3 regions of the Halovibrio sp. HP20-59 genome follow, and region 3 is predicted to be linked to each of the others. Evidence: predicted binding sites of a transcription regulator. Region 3 holds the regulator's gene; each other region holds the start of a gene.
The links. The regulator PhoB, encoded in region 3, activates phosphate uptake and scavenging genes when phosphate is short. The targets are predictions, from matches to a motif close to TGTCATANNNNTGTCANA.
Positions count from the first base shown of each region.

Region 1 (5,281 bases), on a different contig from region 3:
TAACATGGAGAAATTGCAATGCCTAGCGTACTTATTACCGGAGCGACGTCAGGGTTTGGCAAAGCGGCTGCCCAGCGCTTTGCCAAAGCGGGCTGGTCGTTGATTTTAACCGGCCGCCGCCAGGAACGTTTAGATGCCCTGGAAAAAGAACTAAGTCAGCAAGTAAATGTGCTGACAATGCCGCTGGATGTCCGCGACAGTGACGCTGTTACGCAATCTATTAGCAACTTGCCGGAAGCGTTTTTGCCGCTGACGTGTTTAATCAATAATGCGGGGTTAGCCCTGGCACCGGAACCGGCGCAAAAGGTGGCGCTGGAGGATTGGCACACCATGATCGACACCAATATCACCGGTTTGGTCAACGTAACCCATGCAGCGTTGCCGCTACTGCTTAAAAACAGCGAAGGCGCGAGTATTCTTAACCTTGGCTCGGTAGCCGGGCAGTGGCCCTATCCGGGCGGGCATGTGTATGGTGCGTCGAAAGCCTTTGTTCAGCAGTTCAGCTACAACCTGCGCTGCGATCTGTTAGGTACTGGCGTGCGAGTGACTGACCTAGCGCCCGGCATGGCGGAAACCGAATTCACGCTGGTCAGAACCAGAGGCGATCAGGCCGCTTCGGATGCGCTTTACGAAGGCACCACGCCACTTCAGGCCGAGGACATTGCCGAGCAGCTTTATTACCTCGCGACACTGCCGCCGCATATCAATATTAATCGCTTGGAAATTATGCCGGTGCGTCAGGCTTGGGCACGGTTTGCGGTTGATCGCGATCAGGCTTAAACCTGTTTCGTTGATTTTAATAAACCACCCGTTGAAACATGATCGCGCCCTTTTTCTTTGGCTAGATAGAGGGCGTTGTCTACTAGCCCAGCCAATACCTTGCTGGCACACCATTGCCTGAACGCTTCATCAGCGCGACTTGATAATCCCCTAGCCGTGGCAGCGACTCGTTGTGGAGACGCTTGAGCAGGGGTCGAATCAAGCTTTTTGGAAAAGCCGTCACGGCTAGGTCAACCAAGCGTTAGAGGCTCGTCATCAAAAAAGCGTCGAACCTGGGTGGGTTCGACGCTTTGGTTATAGATGAGATAACGACTGGTTATACCTAGCTTTTACACCCCGACCGGGCCGCCGTCGCGCTTCTGAATAACAACGGTAGATGCCCGAGGGCGCACCTCGCCGCTCGTGGCGATAGTGGCATCTTGCACAAGTGCATCACCATCAGCGGGCCAGTTACCGGGGTGCTGAATATTAATAAACAGCGCGGTTTTATCCGGCGTGGCAAAAATACCGGTGACTTCGCAGCCGTTCGGCCCTACCGCAAAGCGCTTAAGTTGCTGCTGGTTGCTGCTGTTAATCACCGGGCCGGTTCCCTGAATGTCGTCTAGCCCATTAGGTACCACGGCAAGCAGCTGGTCGTTGGTGTACTCGGTTACCCCTTCATAACCGTTGTCGGTCTGAATCCAGAGGATACCCTGACCGTCTTCTCGCTCGTCGAACCAGAGCCCATCGGGGCTGGCGAACTGATTCATTTCTGTCAGGCCAGAGTGGTTATCCGCATCGTCAGCGGCCGCGCCAAACACAAACACCTCCCAAGTAAAGGCATTGGGCAACCGGCTTTCTCGCCAGCGAATAATATGCCCCGCTTCGTTATTGGCGCGAGGGTTGGCGGCATTGGTGGGCGCTAAATCGTAACCAACACCTACTTGTTCCAAGCGCTCACCGTTGTTGGTGTAGGTTGGCTGTGTATCTTCAGCGATGCGCTGTGAGTTATTGGTCAGGGTGAGATACACCTCGCCCGAGGCGGGATCAACAGAAGCCCACTCTGGGCGATCCATTGGCGTGGCGCCCAACAAATCCGCTGCATCGCAGGTATTGATGATGATACCTGCCGCATCGCCGTCTGCTAGCCCCAAGGCCGCCGCCAGCGTTCCGCCATCGCGCGTTTGAGCAGTGGGCGTTAGCGGCAGCCATTCGCCGCTGCCGTCAGCGTGGAAACGGGCCACATAGAGTGTGCCGTTATCCAAATATTTGTTGCCAATGGCAAGACGATCATACTCTTCACCTGGGCGGTTGGCATCGGCGGGATCCCAGGCAACATCAGAAACATACTTATATACGTACTCGTTGCGGGCATCGTGCCCCGAGTAGTAAACCACTGGCTGACCGGCTTCCAGTTTGCCTAACCAACACCCTTCATGGCGAAAACGCCCAAGTGCCGTACGCTTAACGGCCAAGGCATCACTGTAGGGATCGACTTCCACCTGGTAGCCGAACGTGCGTGCTTCGTTGCGGTAATCATCTTCAGCACGCTCGCCGCGCGGGGTAATATCGAAGCGAGCAAATTCATCATTCTGTTCGGAGGCATCGCCTGCCGAAGTATCCCAACCATAGCGGCTTTTATCGGTGGGAATACCAATCCGCGCATCGTCCTGGAAGCGTTCACCGCGGTTCACAAAGATATCGGGCCAGTTCTCTTCACAGGCAATATAGGTGCCCCAGGGCGTTACCCCGTTACCACAATTATTGTTGGTACCACGGGTTTGAGTGCCCGCTGGCGAAAAGCGCGTTTTAGCGTAGTCACTTCCCGCCACAGGGCCAGCCAGATCCATTTCCGTTGCGCTGGTAAAGCGGCGGTTATAGCGCGAGCCCAGTACATGCGCCCATTGGCCGTTGGCGTCTTTTTCAACCTCGACAATGGTAACACCGTGAGCATTGATCTCGGTGCGCGACTCCTCCGCCGGGCGTTCCCCCTCATCCGCGTTAGTGGGTCCGCCTTGGGACGCCCACAGGGCGGCTTGGTCGATATACTCATTGTTGAGCGCCAGCACAAAACGCCGTGAGGCGTTGTCGGTATCCAGGGCAAAACCGGCCATGCCGTCATGGTGCATGCCCACACTCTCCGCCTGACGCTCAGCGGTCATCGGCTGTTCGGGCTGCCAGGTAACATTTTGGTTCAGCGGCGTACCCCACGGCACCAAGACTTGTGCCACATAGCCTTCCGGCACCACCACGGCATCGGTACGTGAGCCATTAACCGCTTCAAACGCCAGCGTGAGCGGTGTTTTTTGTGACCCGTTTGAGGCAAGTGCCTGAGCGGCACCACCAAAACTAAGCATCGAGGCGGCCGCCACGCTCAAGCCACCGCGCATTACATCACGCCGGGATACATGGCGCGCCAATACCTCGGCAAAAGGTTGGTTGCCGCTGTGGTTAAACAGCCGATGATCTTCGATCTCTTTACTCATTTTGGTCTCCCCCTGATCGTTTGTAGGTCAACGATTGAACGTAAGGAGACACTAGAGAAGCTTAATGACAGCACGATGACGGAGTGCCTGCAGTTAGATGAAGAACGGTCGAATGCTAGCCACCTTTACTACCCAACCCTATTGAGCGATGCCTGCAACCCTGCTAATCTAACGCTAATAGTTATCATTAACATAGGAGTTACTCTCTCATGCAGTCACCCGATAAGGGCACTGGCCAGGGAGATACATCGACCTCGACGCCACGCGAGGTGGATAGCAGCGAATTACTTGGCAACGCAGGCCAGTTGGTTATTCACCATGAACAGCGCCGCTACGTGTTGCGCCTTACGAAAAGCGGCAAGTTAATCCTTAACGCCTAAAGCTCTTAATATTTAGATTTTTGATTAATTTAAAGATGTATAAAGTAAAGCCAGCCAGGTAGCCCATCGCACCCAGCCAGCGATTTCTTCCACTTATCCTTGTTGGAACTCTCTGGCTTATGAACCACACACACGCTTTTGGTGGCCTCTGTTTAACGCTGCTCCCACTGCTAGCCGCCCAAGCAGACGACGCCGAACTTAACCCTGTGACGGTCACCGGCACCCGAGCGCCGACTGACCTTTCCCGGGCGCCGCTGATTATCGATATTATTGATCGCGATGATGCGGTGCTGGCCACCGCCAGCCGGGTTGAAGACGTGCTTAGCCGCCAACCCGGACTGCACGTGGCGGGCCAAGGGCGCCGAAATGGCCAAACCTTGAGTATGCGCGGTTTTGGCAGCAAAGGAGTGCTGGTGCGGTTAGATGGGGTTCGCCAGGATATATCCACCGGCCACATCGGCAACTTCTTCCTCGACCCAGGTTTGATTCAAGAAGTACAGATAGCGCGCGGAGCACTATCTAGCCTGTATGGCAGCAATGCCATGGGCGGCGTGGTCAGCTTCACCAGTATGGATGCCAACGACCTGCTTGCCCCGGGCGAAGATAGCGGCGTACGCCTTTCCGTAGGCGGTGCGACGGCCAGCGACGAACTGCGCGGCAGCCTGACTGCCTTTGGTCGCCGCGATACCGCCAACGGCCAGGTGGATGGCCTGTTTTCAATCGGCCGCAGTGAATCCGGCGATATTCGCCGCGCCGGGGGCGATGAAGCCAAAGAGGATGCAACGCTCAATAGCCTGCTGTTAAAAGGCGGTTGGGAGCCAAGCGACGATCAGCGGTTATTTATGAGCTGGCAGCATTACGACGAAGACGCCACCCAGCCCGCCAACCCACAACAGCTTTCCACCGATGCCAGCAATCCGCTGCGTGACCGCGATGTGGAAAGCAACAACGTCCAGTTGGGCCACCGCTGGCAGCCCAGCGCGGCCACCGAAGTCACTTCGCAGCTTACCTTTAGCCAGCAGGATATCGACGAGCCCCAGGCCAACCGCACCCTAGAGCGGGTCGGTCTCCAGAGCGACGGCTTCCACACTATGGATCACGGCTGGCTCTCACAAACGCTGGTGTTCGGTGCCGAATTGGAGCAGGCACGCCAACAGCCAGATGGCGAAGCGAATGGCTTTCCTAAAGCCGATATCGACACCCAGTCAGCCTATCTCGACACCACCCTTACCGCTGGGCGCTATTTAGCCGATGGCGGCGCCGGGCAGTTTGATGTTGGCTTGGGAGCCCGCTACGACCGTTACGACGCCAGTGGCCAAAACGGCGCTGATAGCGTCCACGACCAAGTGTCACCGCGCTTTCGCCTTGCTTGGCGGCCCGACGATGCCCTGATGCTGTTCTCCGGGTACGCCGAAGCCTTCCGTGCCCCTAGCCTTTCCGAGCTTTACGCCAACGAGCGCCACTTTGCCGGTTTCTGCGCTGGTCCCTTCTTTTGTACACCGGATAACTACTGGATTCCCAATCCCAATCTCTCGCCTGAATCCAGCCACACCTGGGAAAGCGGCGTGGTCTGGCATCAGGGCGATTGGCAGGTTCGTGCAAGCTACTTTGACACCCGCGCCGACGATTTTATCGACACCCAGGTCGATATTATGG
Region 1 is NZ_JAWJUW020000003.1:98,076-103,356, forward strand. Features, by position in the region: gene RZA33_RS04660 (SDR family NAD(P)-dependent oxidoreductase) at 19-780, shown strand; gene RZA33_RS04665 (PhoX family phosphatase) at 1,110-3,245, opposite strand; gene hemP (hemin uptake protein HemP) at 3,455-3,625, shown strand; gene RZA33_RS04675 (TonB-dependent receptor domain-containing protein) at 3,745-5,281, shown strand, end outside.
Region 1: RZA33_RS04665 (PhoX family phosphatase) is a predicted target of PhoB. The motif match lies at 3,309-3,326, and genes of this name have one in related genera.

Region 2 (5,281 bases), on a different contig from region 3:
CGGCATTACTCGCTAGCGCTACGTCCATGTCCAAGGTTTTTTGGGCAGTATCTTTGGTGAAGGTAATACCCATAATTCCTGCTATTAAAGTGCCCAAAAGAAATAGCGATACCACGCCAAAAGCCAGTGCGAGCCGTGTACCAATCTTGAACCGTGAAAGCATGGAAACTTCCTAATAAGTAAGAGAGGTAAGATTGTCGGCATAAAACATATAAACTTTAGCGCTATATATATAACAATTATTGCTAATATGAGTATTTATTAATTCCCATTAGCAACAGTGATGGCAAGGCCTTGCGGTAAATATTTTTTACGAGCCCCCACATGCTCTCGCTTACTACCGCTACGCACCACCCTGCTGATGCTGAAAGAAGAAACGCAGCATTTCCTTGGTGGCATCGGGGCCTTTCGGGTCGGTATAGCTTCCTTTCGTGCTGCCTCCTGACCAGGCGTGGCCAGCTCCATGAATGTGCCACTGCTCCATGTGTGGTTTGCCCTTCTCATTGTGATGCATGGTCCGCGTATAGGCATGGCCATTAACCACCTTTCCCTTCTCTACTGTCGCCCCTGTTTGGCGCGACGTGCTGTACTGGGAGGCTACGCGATCCGCATTGCTGGGGTGTACCGTCGTGTCACGATCACCATGAAAGATTATTGCGGGCACTTCCGACGCCCAACCGGCTCCTTTCACTTTACCACCGCCAAGAGGTCCTGTGCCCCCCTGCATTGCCCCCAAGGCATCGGGAAGACTCTGGGCCACGCCGTGGGGTAGTCCGGAGTGCACGCCCACCGCCGCAAAGAGATCCGGGTAGGTCATCGCCAGCGTTGTCGCCATTGCCGCGCCTGCGGAAAGCCCCGCAACATAGGTACGTGAGGCATCAAGCCCATGCGTGTCAATAACTTCCTGGGTCATGCCGGCAAGGATCGCCGGCTCACCGCCCTCACGCTGCTGGTCTTCGGCTTTGAACCAGTTCCAACACTTAGAGTGGTTGGCGGTCGTCGGCTGGGCCGGATAAAGCACACAACACTGCTGCTCTTCGGCCAGCCGATTCATCTCGGTTCCGGCAGCGAAGTCATCGGGATTCTGCGTGCAGCCATGCAGCATAACGACCAGCGGCAGCGCTTGCCCGTGATAGCCGCTGGGGATATACAGTTTGTAATCACGTGTACCCACATGGTTGGTAAAACGACCGGCAGTGAACGCTCCGGGCAGTGGTACCTCGCTCCGTGCATACTCAGGCGGTGCTTGCTCGTGTCGTGCCATTCCACCGCGAAACTTCATCCACTTATCACGCCATGCAGCAGGTACTCTAATATCACTATTCGAGAAGACTCCAGATGGGGACGGCTGGGCTTCATCAAACGTTGAGGACGTCGCGTATTCCGCCGACTCATCTCTCTGGTTCGATTGCACAATGTCTTCATCGACGACTTTCCAGTTTCCTTCAAAGGTATTTCCACCCCATGAAGGCTGTTTCCGCGCGTCCTCACCTCTCGCTTCAGGCACGGCGCCCTGAAGGAGAGCCATGGCTTCGTGCAGTTTTCCCGCACGCGTGAGTCGTGTCGCTTCTTCCATTCGCTTCGTCATGGTGGCGTCAATCATGGTCAATATCCTATTTCAATAGTCAGTAATTCAGTAAATTCGGTCTTTCAGAGCAGCCTTAACCGCTTTGCTGGCGTGCAGAGCGCCCAGCACCACCACCGACTCGATGGTGGCAAGAGCAAGCTCCGGTGTGACGTCGTCGGCAATACTGGCCATGCCCAGCACCTGAATCTGTAACGTCTCCCCGGCTGACTGCAGGGCCTCTAGATCCGCACGACTGTAATGCTCAAGTCCCAGCACAAAAGCCTTTCGGGTCACGGTTTCCCTAACGACCTCGGCATGGGTCGACAACTGATTACGAATAGCGGTGCGAATCAGATCGGTTCGATTGGAGTAAAAACCTTCCTGAACCAACAGATCGATCTGCCCCAGGTCAACCACCCCAAGGTTGATAGTGATTTTTTCACTAGAGTCACCGCCCTTGCGGCGCATTTCATGCACGCTCATGTGTCATTCCTCGTTGCGCTTAGTAACCAGACGCCTTTTTGATGCGGCATAAAACATCTAGCTAACGTCTAAAACATCTGATTAGAATCCATATACCATCCATACGGATGTTATATTAGTCCAGCCTGACCAAGAGTCAACCAATAAACAGACGAAAACGATTCACTAGCTTGTGATCTGAGAAAGGGTTGGAAGGGATTAGCAGGAAATAGCAGCCTTGGCTCCGCTGTCGCCAAACTGTCTTATTTCTCCCCTATGGTGAAACGATGACACTTTTGAGGCTGGAGGTTAGCTTGCACATTGCCGACGTAACGATGTTTTATGCCCCCGCCAGCGGCGGCGTGCGCACTTATTTACAAGCCAAGCACCGCGTTTTCTCGCGCCTCCCTCAACTGCGTACCAGCCTGCTGGTGCCGGGCGCTGAGCGCGACAGCTTGGGCGACCATCACACTTTACCGGCGCTACACCTGCCTTTGGGGCAGGGCTATCGATTCCCACTGCGGCGCGCGCCCTGGCGCGATGCGTTGATTGATTTAAAGCCTGACATTATAGAGGCAGGTGACCCTTACGTGACCGCTTGGGCGTCTCTTGACGCGGGTCAGCGACTGGGCGTGCCGGTGGTAGGGTTTTATCACTCAGACCTACCCCGTTTGATGGGGGATCGTTTTGGGGGCTACGTTGGGAAGCGCCTAACCCGCTATGTGGCAAACCTATACGGTCAATTTGATAGCGTATTAGCGCCCTGTAATGCGATGGCGAACCGGTTGCAGGAATGGGGCGTTGATAATGTTCGCGTTCAGCCTTTGGGCGTCGATTTAAGCCAATTTCACCCTCAGCAATATGACGCTACTTTCCGTCAAAGCATGGGCATACCCAGGGATAAAAAGCTGCTGATCTTTGTAGGCCGCAATTCTCGCGAAAAAAATATTAATGTGCTGCTGGAGACAATGCGGCAGTTAGGTCGCGATTATCATTTATTGCTGATGGGCCCTGGCATGCCGCATCAGGTCCCCAGCAACGTCACCATTGTTGATCGCTGTTGCGGCGCCCATGAGGTGGCAAAAGCACTCGCCAGTAGCGATGCACTGTTACATGCGGGCACCCGCGAGACCTTCGGTTTAATCGCCCAAGAGGCCATGGCCAGCGGGATCCCCGTGGTGGCCGCACGCGCCGGGGCACTGGCAGAAAATGTGCCGCTGGGAGCGGGCATTCTGTGTCAGCCGCTTGACCCTAGCGCCATGGCCGAGGCCTGCATAGCGCTGTTCAGCAACGATGTTGCCGCCAGTGGGCGCTATGCGCGCCGCCATGTGGAGCGCCATTTCAATTGGGATAGCGTTATCTACGCGTTGCTTGACCACTATCACTCTCTCTGTCACGGCAGCCAGCGGTATGCTCTCCCCCAACACCGATAATCGCCGGCTGTTCAAATGGCGGCCAGTGCATGGCGTAATGATCGCCATAGCGCTAATGGCGCCACTACTGCTCACCGCCTGGCTGGGAGGCGCTGAGGCGCTCCAGCGCGTCAAACACTTCCCACTTAGTTTGCTCGCGCTGATGCTAGCGATTGCTTTTATTTGCTGGAACCTCAATGCGGCCAGGCTAAGGCTAATGCTGGGGGGCCGTGCAGGGCCACTCGGCCAACGCGGCGCGCTGGGCATTGAGCTGGCATCTAAGTTTGCCCTGTGCGCCACCCCGGGCGGTAGTGGGGGCCCCGCCACACTGCTCCTGCTATTGGCACAGCGCGGCTTTCCAGCGGCCAAAGGTGCCGGTGTATTCTTAGTTGATCAAGGCTGCGACCTGCTGTTCTTTATTGCCATGTTAAGCAGCTTGGTGTTCTTTTCATTGGTCAGCGACACACAGTGGCCTCATCAAACGTTAGTTCAGTGGGCGCTGGTTGGCTTAGCGTTGGTCGCCACGCTAATCAGCATTGTGATGGGCTTTTTACCCCGTCTATTACGCTCGCGAAGCCTGAAAGCCCCTTGGCCAAGTCGTTATCGGCGTCGCTGGCTGGTACGCCGTTTATTGAGGTGTCGATATGCGCTAAAGGTCACGCTTTCACTGCCACGTACAACGCTGTTTACGATGATGCTGCTAACGACAACCCATTGGCTAATGCGCTACAGCTTGCTCTATTTAGCAGTGCTGGGGGTAGGTGGTCATGCAGACTGGATGTGGACGTTTCTAACCCAGATGCTGGCCATGGCGGCCAGCCAATTCAGTTTTCTACCCGGCGGCGCAGGGGCGGCTGAAGTCGGTGTTGGCAGTCTATTGTTACCGCTGATGGAGCGTGACCAGGCCGCGGCGGCGGTATTGGTGTGGCGGCTTGTGAGTTACCACCTTTACCTTGCAGCAGGCGCACCACTGTTTATTTTATATAGCTACCGACTGCTACGTCGCTCACCAGTAACGTAACGGTGATCTACCGGGTGATGCAAGACGCAGGGCTTTCTGAAAGCACGGGGTTGCCAATAATGCTGGAATATGTATAAATATATCAATAGGCATATTTATATATCTCTATATCTATAAAGGACATGCAGCATGCCAACCCCCGAACACACTTTAGCCGCTCCTCTTTTTGAGCCCTTCACAATGGGCCCGGTCACTCTGCCTAACCGCATCGTCATGGCCCCCATGACGCGCAACCAGTCGCCCAGTGGCATACCGGGTGACAACGTGGCGAGCTACTATCGCAGTCGCGCCGAAGGGGGTGTTGGGCTGATCATCACTGAAGGCACCTATATTGATCATCCGGGCGCCAACGGCTACCCCGACGTACCGGCCTTTCACGGCGAGCAGGCACTGGCCGGCTGGCAGCGCGTGGTAGAAGGTGTTCACGCCGCCGGCGGGAAGATAGTGCCGCAGCTGTGGCACGTGGGTCGTGAGCGCCGCCCAGGCGTCGAGCCAGATACCAGCGTGCCCGGCTTTGGCCCGATGGCTATCAGTGAAGACGGCGTAGAAATTGTCCGCGCCATGACCGAGCAAGACATGCGTGACGTGGCGGCTTCCTTTGCGCGCGCCGCGAGCGATGCGCAACGCCTTGGCTTTGATGGTATTGAGCTACACGGTGCCCATGGCTATTTGATCGACCAGTTCCTATGGTCTGAAAGTAATCAGCGCGAGGATGCCTATGGCGGCAGCCCTGAAAATCGGCTGCGTTTTCCCCGTATGATCGTACGCGCCGTGCGTGAGGCGGTTGGGCCGGATTTCCCAATCATCTTCCGGTTCTCT
Region 2 is NZ_JAWJUW020000004.1:224,289-229,569, reverse strand. Features, by position in the region: gene RZA33_RS06760 (methyl-accepting chemotaxis protein) at 1-163, opposite strand, end outside; gene RZA33_RS06755 (PHB depolymerase family esterase) at 344-1,603, opposite strand; gene RZA33_RS06750 (CopG family transcriptional regulator) at 1,634-2,050, opposite strand; gene RZA33_RS06745 (glycosyltransferase family 1 protein) at 2,344-3,462, shown strand; gene RZA33_RS06740 (lysylphosphatidylglycerol synthase transmembrane domain-containing protein) at 3,440-4,462, shown strand; gene RZA33_RS06735 (NADH:flavin oxidoreductase) at 4,592-5,281, shown strand, end outside.
Region 2: RZA33_RS06745 (glycosyltransferase family 1 protein) is a predicted target of PhoB. The motif match lies at 2,278-2,295, and genes of this name have one in related genera.

Region 3 (5,281 bases):
GCGGGAACAAAAGCCTACCAATGCCCCATGTTACACTAGCTGCTCCGTTTATTGTCTTGGAGAACTCGGTGACGCCTGCTGCTTTTCGGCAACCGCCGCTATTTCCGCGTTGGCGCCCCATTCACGCTGCGCGGCCAGCAATGAGCAGCGCTTGGTGGCAGTGGGTGGCCTCAACCGACTCATTGACCGCTCGCTTAATCGCCGCTGGGAATGGAAAATCTTTTCGTGTGCGGGTGTTACGCCAATGCATCGGCTTGCCGCAGCGCGACGAAGCGTTAGCACTTAGTCTTGCGCCCCGCCGCTATGCCTGGCTACGGGAAGTAGCGCTGTGCCTAGATGAAACGCCTTGGGTGGTGGCTCGCTCGGTCGCCCCGCTTGCGCAGCTAAAGGGCCAGCGTTTGGAGCGCCTGGGCGAACGCTCGCTAGGCAGCTGGCTATTTCGCCAGCCAGGTGTGGTGCGCGGGCCGCTGGAAGTAACGACTCACTCTCCCTCGTTTGCTAGCGTTAGCGGTATACAAAACGACTGCGCTTGGGGCCGTCGCTCCGTTTTTTATCATGGCTCTAAGCACGGCTATCAACACGGTGGCCTGTCACTATTAGTGCAGGAGTTCTTTTTGCCGGCGATGACGGATGACCTTGGTCTGCCTTCGCGCTAAAGTCGTTGAATTATAGTGTCTCATTTCGAGAGGTAAGCATGGATCGTTCACTGCTGCGGCCGAAGGGATTTGCTCGCGTGGCTGATTTTCTACACTTAATGCGCTTAGACCGACCCATTGGCACCTGGCTGCTGATGTGGCCGACGCTGTGGGCCCTGTGGATTGCTGCGGATGGAGTGCCCAAACGCAATGTGCTGCTGATTTTTATCGCCGGGGTGTATGTCATGCGCGCGGCGGGATGCGTGGTCAACGACTACGCCGATCGGCATTTTGATGGCCATGTGAAGCGCACTAAAAATCGCCCCCTGGCGACGGGGCGGATTAGCGAAACCGAAGCCCAGTCGCTGTTTGCCGCCTTGGTGGCCGCTGCCTTTGTACTGGTTTTACTGACCAACTGGTTTACCGTTTTGCTCTCGCTGGGCGGCGTCGCGCTGGCGATTATTTATCCGTTTATGAAGCGCTACACCCACTTCCCGCAGGTAGTGCTAGGGGCGGCTTTCTCCTGGGCGATTCCGATGGCCTTCGGCGCCGTGCAGGGCCATGTTCCGCTGGAGGCTTGGTTACTGTTTGGCGCCAACGTGCTGTGGACAGTGGCCTACGATACCCAATACGCCATGGTGGATCGCGACGATGATGTAAAAGTGGGCATTAAATCCACGGCCGTGCTGTTTGGAAACGCCGATCGTTTGATAATTGGTTTACTCCAGCTGGCAACGTTAGGGTTGCTGGCGTGGGTGGGCTGGCAGGTAGCGTTAGGCGGGTTCTTTTGGTTAGGGCTTGCTGCCATGGCGGCAACGTTTATACATCAGCAGCGGTTGATTTACCGGCGCGAACGAGGCGCGTGCTTTCAAGCGTTTCTGAATAATTTTTGGTCGGGCCTGCTGATTTTTGCGGGTATTATATTAAGTTGGTGGCCGGCGGTGGGCTAATAGTGATGGTTGTCATGTAACTGTCATCAAGTCATGGTGTGATCGTCACTGACATGTCATTAAACTTTTTTCTCTGAGCTAGTTTTCATTGAACTAGATTTCTTTGAGCCAGTTTTCTTTGAACACCGTGAGGCTCTGGTATGACCGCCAAAACCGTTCTGATTGTCGATGATGAAGCGTCGATTCGCGAGATGATTGCGGTGGCGCTGGAAATGGCTGACTATCGCGTGTTGGAAGCGGATAACGCCCAAGATGCCCATGCCATGGTGGTCGACCATCAACCTGATTTATTGTTACTTGACTGGATGATGCCCGGCACCAGCGGCATCGAGCTGGCTAGGCGCTTAAAGCGTGAAGAGGCAACCGCCGAGATACCCATTATTATGCTGACCGCCAAAGGCGAGGAGGATAATAAAATTCAGGGGCTTGAGGCCGGTGCCGATGACTATATTACTAAGCCGTTTTCGCCGCGGGAATTGGTGGCGCGTCTAAAAGCCGTGCTGCGTCGTGCCACACCGCGTGGCGTTGAAGATCCCATCGAGATCAATGGCTTGCTGCTGGACCCCGTGAGCCATCGGGTCAGTGCTCACGGCAAAGCGCTGGAAATGGGGCCCACCGAGTACCGTTTGCTGCAGTTTTTTATGACGCACCAAGAGCGCGCTTACACGCGTAGCCAGTTGCTTGACCAAGTATGGGGCGGCAACGTTTACGTTGAAGAGCGCACGGTCGACGTGCATATTCGGCGCTTGCGTAAGGCGCTGGGCGATGTGCATCAAAACCTGATTCAAACGGTTCGGGGTACCGGATACCGTTTCTCCGCACGGGTGTAAATGTGCGCTTATGGAGCCGTGAACTGTGGCGACTAGCCTGGCTGGCAACGCTGGGTACTTGCATTGGCTGGCTGCTAGGCGCGGCTGGGCTGGGGCTTTCGGCAGGGCTTGCGGTATGTCTCTTTTACCATTTGCGCCGGCTCCGTGAGCTTTACCTGTGGTTAACCCTTCAACCCCACGATGAACCACCCGCCGCCCGCGGGATGTGGGGTGAGCTGTTTGACCGTTTATACCGCTACCAAAAAAGCCAGCGCATCACCCAAAGTCGACTGCGCGCGACCTTAGCGCGTATTCAAGAATCGTCGGAAGCGATGCGCGACAGTGTAGTGATGCTCGATCGCCACGGCGATTTAGAGTGGTGGAATAGCGCGGCGACGAACATGCTGGGGCTACAAACCGCCCATGATCGCGGCCAGCATATTACCAACCTTCTGCGTGACCCGAGCTTTATTCGCTACTTTAATTCCCGCGATTACAGCGAACCGCTGACGCTAACCTCGCCGATAGACGAGCGGCGTATCCTGCAGTACCAAATCACCCTGTACGGCGACGACGAGCGTTTGGTAATGGCTCGCGATATCACCCGTTTGCATCGCCTGGAGCAAATGCGCCGCGACTTTGTCGCCAATGTGTCGCATGAGCTGCGTACGCCATTAACGGTGCTTTCCGGCTATTTGGAAACCTATAGTGATATTAGCGATCAGCTGCCGCCACGTTTAGGGCGCAGTATTCAGCAAATGCAGGAACAAACCCAGCGCATGCAAAATTTGGTCAATGATCTATTGCTGCTGTCACGCTTGGAAATTGATCAAGGCGGAAAGGACCACCATCCTCTGTCGCTTGGGCCGCTACTCCAGAGTGTATGCGACGATGCGTTGGCACTATCACACCAGCGTCATACCATCAGCGTGGCGGTTGAGAACGACGCCCGTTTGCTGGGTAGCGAACAAGAAATCCGCAGTGCCGTTTCTAACCTTGCCTTCAATGCCGTGCGCTACACGCCACCGGGCAGTCACATTACCTTACGCTGGAAAGCGACTGCTAACGGCGACGGCTGCATCGATGTCGAAGATGACGGTGAAGGGATTGACCCGGTGCATATACCTCGTTTAACCGAACGTTTCTACCGCGTTGATAAGGGCCGCAGCAAAGCGACCGGCGGCACCGGTTTAGGCCTGGCAATCGTAAAGCATGTGTTGTTACGCCACGATGCCCAACTGCAGATTGAATCCCACCCCGGTAAAGGCGCGCTGTTTCGCTGCCTCTTCCCCGCCTCGCGACTCTTTTAATTTAGCAAATGTCTCGCCGCACGATATTTGTAGAAGTATGTAATATTGACATGTAAGGGTGGTTCAGTGTTACGCATGTGCCTTTTTTACACACTTCTAAAGGGTTTATTGTGTCATTGAGGCACTCCTTTAGGTATTGTTTTATTTATTAACTCTCTGTTTTTAAATAGATAATTTTTTTATTTTGGCTGCTTGGCATATCTTCTGCAGCATAATGGTTAAGTGAATAGACAGTACTGTAAAAACAGTCTTATTCAATCAGTTAAGATATCAAAGAATGCTTCACCATAGGACGATGAAGCGAACAACAGGATGTTGAAAGGCAAGGATGTCACAGGATTCAAGGATGAATCGGTAGGTGGTCAAAACGCTGGTCAGGGTTAATTCCAAGGTTGGATCCCCGCACAAGGAGTGGAAGCTAGCGTTAGTTACTACCTATACTTATTCTGATATCGGGCCCCACATTGTTGGGGCCTAATTTTTGTGCGATTACTTATTTTCGCTCCTTACGCTGATGCCTGCTGGCTTAATGAAAGACAAGCATGACGGAAACGTTTGGTAACAAATCTTTGCATTTGTCGCGAAATACACTACTATTAAGTGGCAAAGAAAAATGCTCAAGGATGTCACATTGATAGGGATACATAGCGATTCATGGAATGAATCAGACGGCAATCAAAACGCTAGTCAGGGTTAAAATCCAAGGTTGGAGCCCCGCAAAAGGAAAGGAAGCTAGCCTTAGTTATTGTCTACACGTTGTGTCCTTAGGCCCTGCTGTTACGCAGGGCCTAATTTTTGCCAGCATATCAATGGTGGTGCCCGTCAGCGGCTTCGCTACCCTCTTGGGCGCTTTGTACCCAGACCTCTATATCAACATCACCCTGTTCCGCGAAAGTTAGGGTGAGAGGAAACTGCGCACCTTCTTTAAGCGGCTTGGTTAATCCAATCAACATTAAGTGATAGCCCCCACCAGGGCGCATGGTGTAAGTGTCACCTGCCTCGATACGCAGCTCATTGACATGACGCATCTGCATCATATCGCCATCCATCTGCATGTCGTGCAGTTCTACATCAGCACTGACAGGGCTATGTGCGCTGACCAGGGTAACAGGGACTGAAAAGGCGGTGATATCCACATAGGCAGCACCGTTGATAGCGCCTGGTGGCGTCGGTGTGGCGAAGGGGTGGGCGATACGCAGTGTGTCTGTTTGCACGTCGTGGGCCATCGCCATCGATGCCAGGGAAATCGACATAGCCCCAATCAAGAGTGCACCGCCCAGCCAGGAGATACGTTTTAACACAGGTTTTAATAGAGGTTTTAACACAGGTTTGTTCCCCGGTAGATAAGCGTTAATCAAAAGGTAGCAACGTGGTTTGGCGAGCGTTATACGTTAAGCGAGGTGTCACGGTGATGTCGTCTCACGAGCGCTTCTGTAGTGGGCATCCCACATAAGGACAGCGCCCGCCACCGCGCCGGGAATCAGGAATAAATTGGCCAGTGGAATCCAGGTAATGAGGGTGATTAATCCGCCATAGGTCAGGCTTGGCCACCAGCGTTTAGCCAAGCGCTGCCGCAT
Region 3 is NZ_JAWJUW020000009.1:28,918-34,198, reverse strand. Features, by position in the region: gene RZA33_RS11620 (chorismate--pyruvate lyase family protein) at 21-656, shown strand; gene ubiA (4-hydroxybenzoate octaprenyltransferase) at 695-1,585, shown strand; gene phoB (phosphate regulon transcriptional regulator PhoB) at 1,726-2,415, shown strand; gene phoR (phosphate regulon sensor histidine kinase PhoR) at 2,418-3,704, shown strand; gene RZA33_RS11600 (copper chaperone PCu(A)C) at 4,511-5,029, opposite strand; gene cysZ (sulfate transporter CysZ) at 5,108-5,281, opposite strand, start outside.